One region of the Protofrankia symbiont of Coriaria ruscifolia genome, then DNA from elsewhere that is predicted to be linked to it. Evidence: riboswitches for the same ligand, from Rfam matches in the RefSeq annotation. Region 1 holds a riboswitch; the other holds the start of a gene.
The links. A riboswitch is a leader RNA that binds a small molecule or an ion and turns the genes downstream of it on or off. The one in region 1 is predicted to bind S-adenosylmethionine.
Positions count from the first base shown of each region.

Region 2: it holds a riboswitch for S-adenosylmethionine, as region 1 does, so the genes downstream of both, thrC (threonine synthase) here and CV1CTNOD_RS28055 (putative leader peptide) in region 1, are expected to answer to the same signal.

Region 1 is NZ_CAAAFR010000015.1:56,266-60,132, forward strand. It holds gene CV1CTNOD_RS01750 (hypothetical protein) at 1-585, opposite strand, end outside; gene CV1CTNOD_RS25295 (hypothetical protein) at 693-926, opposite strand; gene CV1CTNOD_RS25300 (hypothetical protein) at 1,153-1,485, shown strand; SAM riboswitch class IV at 1,737-1,847, shown strand; gene CV1CTNOD_RS28055 (putative leader peptide) at 1,870-1,998, shown strand; gene CV1CTNOD_RS01760 (ABC transporter substrate-binding protein) at 2,293-3,867, shown strand, end outside.
Region 2 is NZ_CAAAFR010000203.1:11,349-15,215, reverse strand. It holds gene thrC (threonine synthase) at 258-1,532, opposite strand; SAM riboswitch class I at 1,542-1,659, opposite strand; gene CV1CTNOD_RS23615 (glucosyl-3-phosphoglycerate synthase) at 1,691-2,662, shown strand; gene CV1CTNOD_RS23610 (HAD family hydrolase) at 2,821-3,636, shown strand; gene CV1CTNOD_RS23605 (alpha,alpha-trehalose-phosphate synthase (UDP-forming)) at 3,829-3,867, shown strand, end outside.

The sequences.
Region 1 (3,867 bases):
GTCTGCGGCACGCAGATGATCCAGCGCGGCCGTGTAGCGGCCCGTGTAGTACGCGATCGACGAGTGCAGCGCGGCCACCGAAGCGGCAAGCACCGGTTCCCCCGCCTCGTCGGCATAGTGCTCCGACAGCATCGCGAACCGACGGGCCGAACGCATGTCCCCGGTGTTGAACGCCAACCGACCGAGGAAGAACACGAACTGGCCGCCGAGCAGGGTCACCCGCTGCCGCGTCTTGCCCGCTGTCCGGCCGTCAAGGATCGCCTCGACCTGACGCCAGCGGTCCACGACCCGGGGCAGCAGGTCGACGTGGGGAACCGGCGTGTACACCACGGCGATCTCATCGACGTCGGTTTCCAGTTCGACGAGCGTCAGTGCGTCCGGGCCAGCCGTCGAGATCCGCTGGTAGGTGTCGGCTGCGAGCGCCGATGCCGCAGCCAGGGCCGAGGTCTGGAGTACCTGCCGCCGGTCCGTGGCATCCTCCCCTCGTTGCTCTCGCGGGTCGGGTGGGTTGTGGCGTCGTGTCCGTCGTTCCTGCCATGCCTGTCCGCGCAGCGTACGCAGTTCCCCGCCGGCGTCCAGTGCCACGTCCAGCGCGTCGACGAGGTTCTCGGACGGTACGTCCCGGCCCGACTCGGCCTGTGATACGTAGGCGCGTTTGAAACCGATCGTGACGGGTCCAGATTGGCTTGGAGTCAGGCTGCGTAGAACGCGACCAGGGCGAGATCACGCTCCCGCTCGAAGTCGGTCTGATCCGCCGCTCGGTAGTCGTCACTGGTGGCCTCGAAGGTCGGGCCATCGGCGTGAGCGGAGCACCGCTTCGTGTCGGGAATCGCGTTTCTGGTCCAGACGCTGCTGGGGAAATGATGTGGGACACGGTCGGGACCTCCTGGGGTCGCGGTTGAGGCCCCGCCTGGCGTTTGGGTCACCGGTTCGGGGCCGCCTATCGTGATCGTTCCCCCGTGGAGATCCGTCTCGGTGCCGATAGCTCGCGCACCTACGCAGGTCAGCGACCTGCGTAGAAACACCAGTGCACGCAGCTGCTTCGGACTTAAGGAGTCGTAATGAAATAAGTAATGCAACTGCAGGCCTCTGATCGGGGCAAACGCGCCTCAAGAAAACAACTAATTTATTTACGACTACTAAGCTTGGTTTATGAGCTTCAGGAGGATCACTATCAGTGTCCCGGAAGAGATCGCGGCGAAGGCGCAGCGGGCTGCCGACGCCGGCCAGGTGGAGTCGGTGTCGGCCTACTTCGCCGGTCTGGCTGCTGCCGAGCCGGACTGGGCGCAGGCTCAGGAGATCCTGGACCAGATGATCGAAGAGGCTGCCGGGTTGGACGATGCCGCGCGTGGCTGGGCGCGATCGGTGCTGGAAGCTGGCGATATTGATGTGTTACTGGTAGAGAAGCTTCGGGCCACGGTTGTCACCTCTGATCCGCACGATCTACACAAGTTGGACCCCGCGCTCGGCCTTGTCGTGGTCTGACGGCGCTGTGGTCCCGGCCAAAGGGCCAAAGGTGACGGGATCATGCTTCTTCCGTCGCCGGAGGCCCAAGTCCCCGGGTTGCTGGAGGAGGCAGTGGGGGAGGGCAGGGGGCGGCAGATGTGCGCAGTCCCGATCACGGTCTTCTCGTCCTTCGAGCGCGGGGGACTTCATCCTCGGCAGCTGGAGGCGCCCGGCTGTTTCTCTACTTTGTCAATCGATATTGACGGATAATCCGCGGACGGGTAGCTTCAGGCGCCGAGCGTCAGCGTCAAGCTCTGGCTTGCTGGCCGGCAACTCTCGTCCGCGGTCGGGCGCTCCGGATGAGAGCCCGGTGCGACGAACCAGTCGCGCAGGCGTGTGTCTTGGTTGTAGGAGGAAGCCAGCGTGCAGCAGTCGCATGGCCGTGCCTGCGCTGTTTCGCCGTGCCGTACCCCGGCGACCTTCTCACGACGGCACATCGACCTGCAGCGAGTAACCAGCTGTCTGTGTTGTAGCTACCGGCCCCTGAGCTGATACCGGACCCGCTCGCCGTTGGGCGCGGCGGTCCTCACGCGACTGGCCCCTGTTGCCAGGGCGCGGTGCGCCTCTCAACATCATGTGCCCTCTGACCTCAGCAGTCCTGGCGCCGTGCAGGTCGGCGTCATCGTGTCTGTCACTCGGCGTCATCGTGTTCGTTGCGTTGTCCGTCCCGGTCCGTCCGGGATTGGAGTGCGCGGGCACGCGGTCCCACCGGTGGCTTCTTCGGATCCCTCGCAGGAGAGAACTGTTGTGAATTGATCATTTCGGCCCGGACCCACTCGGTGGGCGGTGGCTGTTGCCGCGCTCGCCGCGGCCTCGACGTTGTTGAGCGCCTGTGGCTCCGATGACGACGAGCCCGCGAGCGGCGCGAGCGCCGGTGCGGGCCGGGCGGGGGGCACGCTGACCTTCGCGGTGGGCTCGGACGCGGGATGCGTGGACCCGCAGCAGGGAGGCAGCAACGACACGGTCTACTCGCTGCGGCAGATCGTCGACTCGTTGACCGACCAGAACCCCCAGACGGGCGAGATCGTGCCGTGGCTGGCGGAACGCTGGGAGATCAGCCCGGACGCGAAGACGTTCACCTTCCACCTGCGGCCCGGCGCGACGTTCAGCGACGGGACGCCGGTGAATGCGCGGTCGGTCAAGGACAACTTCGACGCGATACCGAAGTTGGGCACGTTGGCCGTCCTGGGGCAGGGCTACCTCAGCGGTTACGAGGGCACCACGGTGGTCGACGACCTCACCGCCGCGGTCGCGTTCAAACAGGCGAACGCCCAGTTCCTGCAGGCCACCTCGACGTTCTCCCTGGGACTGGTGTCGGGGGCCAGCGTCGCCAAGACCCCGCAGCAGCGCTGCCGCGACGGTGTGGTCGGGTCCGGTTCGTTCGCGCTGTCCAAGTACGTGCCAAACCAGTCGATCACGTTGGTGAAGCGCAAGGACTACAACTGGGGTTCGTCCCTGTGGGCGAAGAAGGGTGAGGCCTACCTGGACACGCTCGTGTTCAAGGTGGTCCCCGAGGCAGGTGTGCGCACCGCCAGCCTGGCCTCCGGCCAGGTCGACGCGATCGGCAGCGTGAGCCGCTCCGACGAGTCGGCGCTCAAGGGCGGCGGGGTCAACCTGCAGGCACGGGCCAACCCCGGGGTGGTGTTCAGCCTAGGGTTGAACAACTCCAGACCGATCCTGCAGGACGAGAAGGTGCGGCAGGCCATCCTGTTCGCTATCGACCGGCGGCAGGTCGTCGACACGGTGTTCCCGACCGGCACCCAGCCGGCGACGAGCATCCTGGCGCACACGACCCCGAGCTACCAGGATCTGAGCTCGGGCGTGCTCTTCGACGCCGCCAGGGCCAGATCGTTGCTGGACTCCGCCGGCTGGACGCCCGGCGGTGACAGGATCCGGCAGAAGGACGGCACCCCGCTGCGCCTGACGGTGGACTGGTTCACCAACGCGGCTACCAACAAGTCGACGCTGGAGCTGATCCAGCAGCAGCTGAAGGCGGTCGGCATCGATATCGTGTTGAAGGAGCAGCAGATCGCCCAGGTGGTCCAGATCCAGAGGTCGGGTGACTTCGACGCGCTGTGGGGCAACCTGACCCGTGCCGATCCCGACATTCTGCGCAGCCAGTACTCCACGCAGCTGGCGAACGCATACAGGCTGCCGCCGACCCAGCTCGACACCGTGCTCGCCGACCAGGCGGCCGAACCGGACCCGGCCAAGCGGCAGAGCCTGGTGGCCCAGGCCCAGCAGCTGATCGTGCAGAACGCCTACGTCGTCCCGGTCGTGGAGCTGCAGACCGAGCTGGGCGTGTCGAAGAACGTCCACAACCTGGACTTCGAGGCGTCCAGCCGGATCCAGCTGCACGAC
Region 2 (3,867 bases), on a different contig from region 1:
ACTTCATTGTGCCGGTCTGCGCTGGCAGGCACACGGTGTGCGTATGGGATCAAATTTGGCGGCGGGAACAACCCCCAGCTGGGTTGCAGGTCTGTCCGGGTCTGAGGTGACAGGAGTTGTCCGGGTCGTCCATGGGGGCCCGGACAACTGACATCCCGACCGGTGGCCAAGGAGCGGGCGGGATGTCGGTCGGCCCCGGCCAAAGGTGGCGCGATCATTGTTTTCGCGCCGCCGGAGGTGTCGTTGTGAGGCGTTGTTCAGTCGCCGAGGCCGGCGGTTTCGAAGGCGGCCAGTGACGGGCGGATGGTCGCGGTTGGCTTGCCCGTCGACACCAGTGGGTCGAGGGTCTTCAGCCCGTCCCCGGTGTTGAAGATGACGGTCTCGGCATCGGGGTCGAGTAGGCCCTCGCGCAGCAGCCGCCGCAGGCAGGCGACGGTGACGCCGCCCGCGGTCTCGCCGAAGACACCCTCGGTCCGGGCCAGCAGGCGAATTCCCTCGACGATCTCGGGATCGGTGACGTCGGTGATCGCACCGCTGGTCCGCCGTGCCACGTCGAGGGCGTACGGGCCGTCCGCGGGGTTGCCGATCGACAGCGATTTGGCAATGGTGGACGGCTTCATCGGCGAGACCGTGTCCACCCCACGGGCGAAGGCTGCTGCGACCGGGTTGCAGCCCTGCGCCTGCGCGCCGAAAACCCGGTACGGGGTCGGCTCCACCAGGCCGAGACGGCCGAGCTCACCGAAAGCCTTGTCGATCTTGGTCAGCAGCGACCCGGACGCGATCGGCACCACGACCTGCTCCGGCAGTCGCCAGCCGAGCTGCTCGGCGACCTCGTAGCCGAGCGTCTTGGACCCCTCGGCGTAGAACGGCCGGACGTTGACGTTGACGAACGCCCACTCGTACTCACCGGACAGCTCACTGCACAGGCGGTTCACGTCGTCGTAGTTGCCGTCGATCGCGACCAGCGTGCCGCCGTAGACGGCGGTCGACACGGTCTTGCCGTCCTCGAGGTCGTGCGGGATCAGTACCACTGAGCGAAGTCCGGCGGAGGCGGCGTGGGCCGCCACCGACTGGGCCAGGTTGCCGGTGGACGCGCAGGCGACCGTGGTGTATCCATGCTCGCGCGCGGCTGACAGCGCCACCGACACGACCCTGTCCTTGAACGAGTGGGTGGGGTTCGCGCTGTCGTCCTTGACCCACAGTGTCCGCATTCCGAGCTCGGCGGCGAGGCGGGTGGCCGGGCGCAACGGCGTCCAGCCCGCTCCGAGGGACACCCGGCGTGCGGGGTCGTGGCCGGCGGGCAGCAGCCCGACGTAGCGCCACAGATTGGTGGGACCGGCCTCGATGGATGCCCGGGTAACCCGGCGCAGCGCGGACTCGTCGTAGGCAATCTCCAGCGGGGCGAAACACTCGATACAGACGTGCGTCGGCGAGAGCGCATAGGTGGCACCGCAGTAACGACACGACAGGGATACCGCGGGATTGACGACGTCAGAGCTGATCGTTGAGAGGCGCTCGGGAGCGACTGTCATCTGTGAAACTCCTCATCTTTCCCGAGAGCCGGATGCATCTCAGGACGGAATTAGCACCTGCCGCGCACTGATGCGGGTGGTTGCCGGGGCTTCACTGGGCCGGTCCCTCTGCCCCTCTGGATGAGCCGTATGCGGTTGTCCTTCCGTACTGTAGTCGTGTGCGGCCTGACGTGCACCGTTGGTTCAAGCATAGGACGTATTACGGGCATGACTTCTCGCCCGGGGAACTGCTGGCCCGCAAGGTGGGTCCGATCAGCGTGGTACTGCCCGCGCTGAACGAGGCGGCCACCGTCGGTGAGATCGTTGCGGCGGTTCGCCGTGATCTCGTGGCCGCGGTACCCCTCGTCGACGAGATCGTCGTCATCGACCCCGGCTCGGTCGACGCGACCGCGTCCGAGGCGGCCGCCGCGGGTGCCGCGGTGTTCGCCGAGGAGCGGATCCTCACCGGCTACGGGCGTGTCGCCGGCAAGGGCGAGGCCCTGTGGAAGTCCCTGTACGCAACGTCCGGGGACATCGTGGTCTTCGTCGACGCCGACCTGGAGGACTTCGACGCGAGCCTGGTTACCGGGTTGCTCGGGCCGCTGCTGACCGAGGACGCGGTGTCCTACGTCAAAGCGTCCTATGACCGGCCGCTGGCGAAGGGGCTGCTGCCCGGCGGTGGTGGACGGGTCACCGAACTCGTCGCGCGTCCCCTGCTCAACCTGCACTGGCCGCAGCTTGCCGGGCTGGTGCAGCCGCTTGCCGGAGAGTTCGCCGGCCGACGGGCACTGCTGGAGCAGCTCCCGTTCGTCTCCGGCTACGGTATCGAGTTCGCCCAGGTCGTGGACGTGTTCTCACTCGCCGGGGTGGACGCTCTCGCGCAGGTCGAGGTCGGCCGCAAGGTCCATCGCCACCAGTCCGACGAGGCTCTCGGGCGGATGGCCGCGGAGATCATCCATGCGGCGTGGGCACGGTTGGGCATCCACGGTGGCACTCTCGGTGGGACGCTGACCCAGTTCGGCCGCGGTGACGGCGGGTTGCAACCGCGTACCCACCAGGTGGGGGTGCAGGAGCGCCCGCCGATGATCACCATTCCGGAGTACGCCGCCCGCCACGCCCGTCCGGGCTGCGGCCCGACGGAAAGCACCTGACCGAGGTCCCGCCACACCAGGTGGGCCGCACCGGGCAGGTTGGCCACAATTGGTGACAAATCGACGCCGGAACGCGGCAGGAGCATGGACACCGTACCACCCGACCCGCCACGAACAGTACGAACAGTACGAACAGTACGAACAGGAGGACATTGCCGATGAGCGTCCGGGTCGTCTATACCGATCTCGATGGGACCATGGTGGGGCCGTACGGATGCTTCTTCCGGGCTGAAGATCACTCCACCACATTGGACCCGGCTCGTGCCCTGATCGATCTGCACCAGGCCGGCATCGCGCTGGTCCTGGTCAGCGGACGGACGCGTCCCCAGCTCACCGAGGCCGCCTCGATCTTCGGTGCGGACGGGTTCATCGCCGAACTCGGCGCCATCGTCGGCTGGGACCACGGGCGCAGCAGCCAGATCCTGCGCGGAGCCATGCCCGCGACGTTCGACCGGATACCCGACGAGCTGATCACGGCGTTGCTCGCGCGGCATCCGGGACGCCTGGAGGCGCACCGCTCCTGGCTCCGCGGCCGTGAGGTCGACATCATGCTGCGGGGCAACATCGACGTGGCCGAGGTCGACGCGTGGCTCGTCGCGGAAGGCTTCGGCTGGCTGACCATGCGCGACAACGGCATCATCGCGCGGGCCACCATGCCCGATCTGGATGATGTTCCGCACGTCTATCACCTGGTGCCGGACGGTGTCAGTAAGGGGGCCGCGGTGGCCTTCGACCTGGCCCGCCGGGGGCTCCGCCCGGATCAGGCGATCGCGATCGGGGATTCCGCCAGTGACCTTGTCATGGCCGAGCACGTCGGTCGCATGCACCTTGTCGCGAACGCGTTGCGGCACACGGACCTGGTCGACCTGCTGCCCGGTTACGACAACGTCGTCGTGGAGGACGGCACGCTCGGCGCCGGGTGGGCGAGCGCGGTGCGTTCGGTCCTGACCCCGGTGAGGCCCGCTGCCGTCTGATTCCGGTGCGGCCCGCCGCTGTCCGGCTCCGCTGTGTTGCGGCTCCGCTGTGTTGCGGTACCGCTGTGTTGCGGTACCGCTGTGCCGTGGTTTGAGCGACGGGTCGGTGCGACCGCCTGCTGAGGCACTACCCTTCGCAGGGTGCGTCATGTCCGGTCGGTTGACGAATCGGCCCGTCCCGCGGTCGCCCGGGTGCTTGTCGCGTCCAACCGTGGACCCGTGGCGTTCACG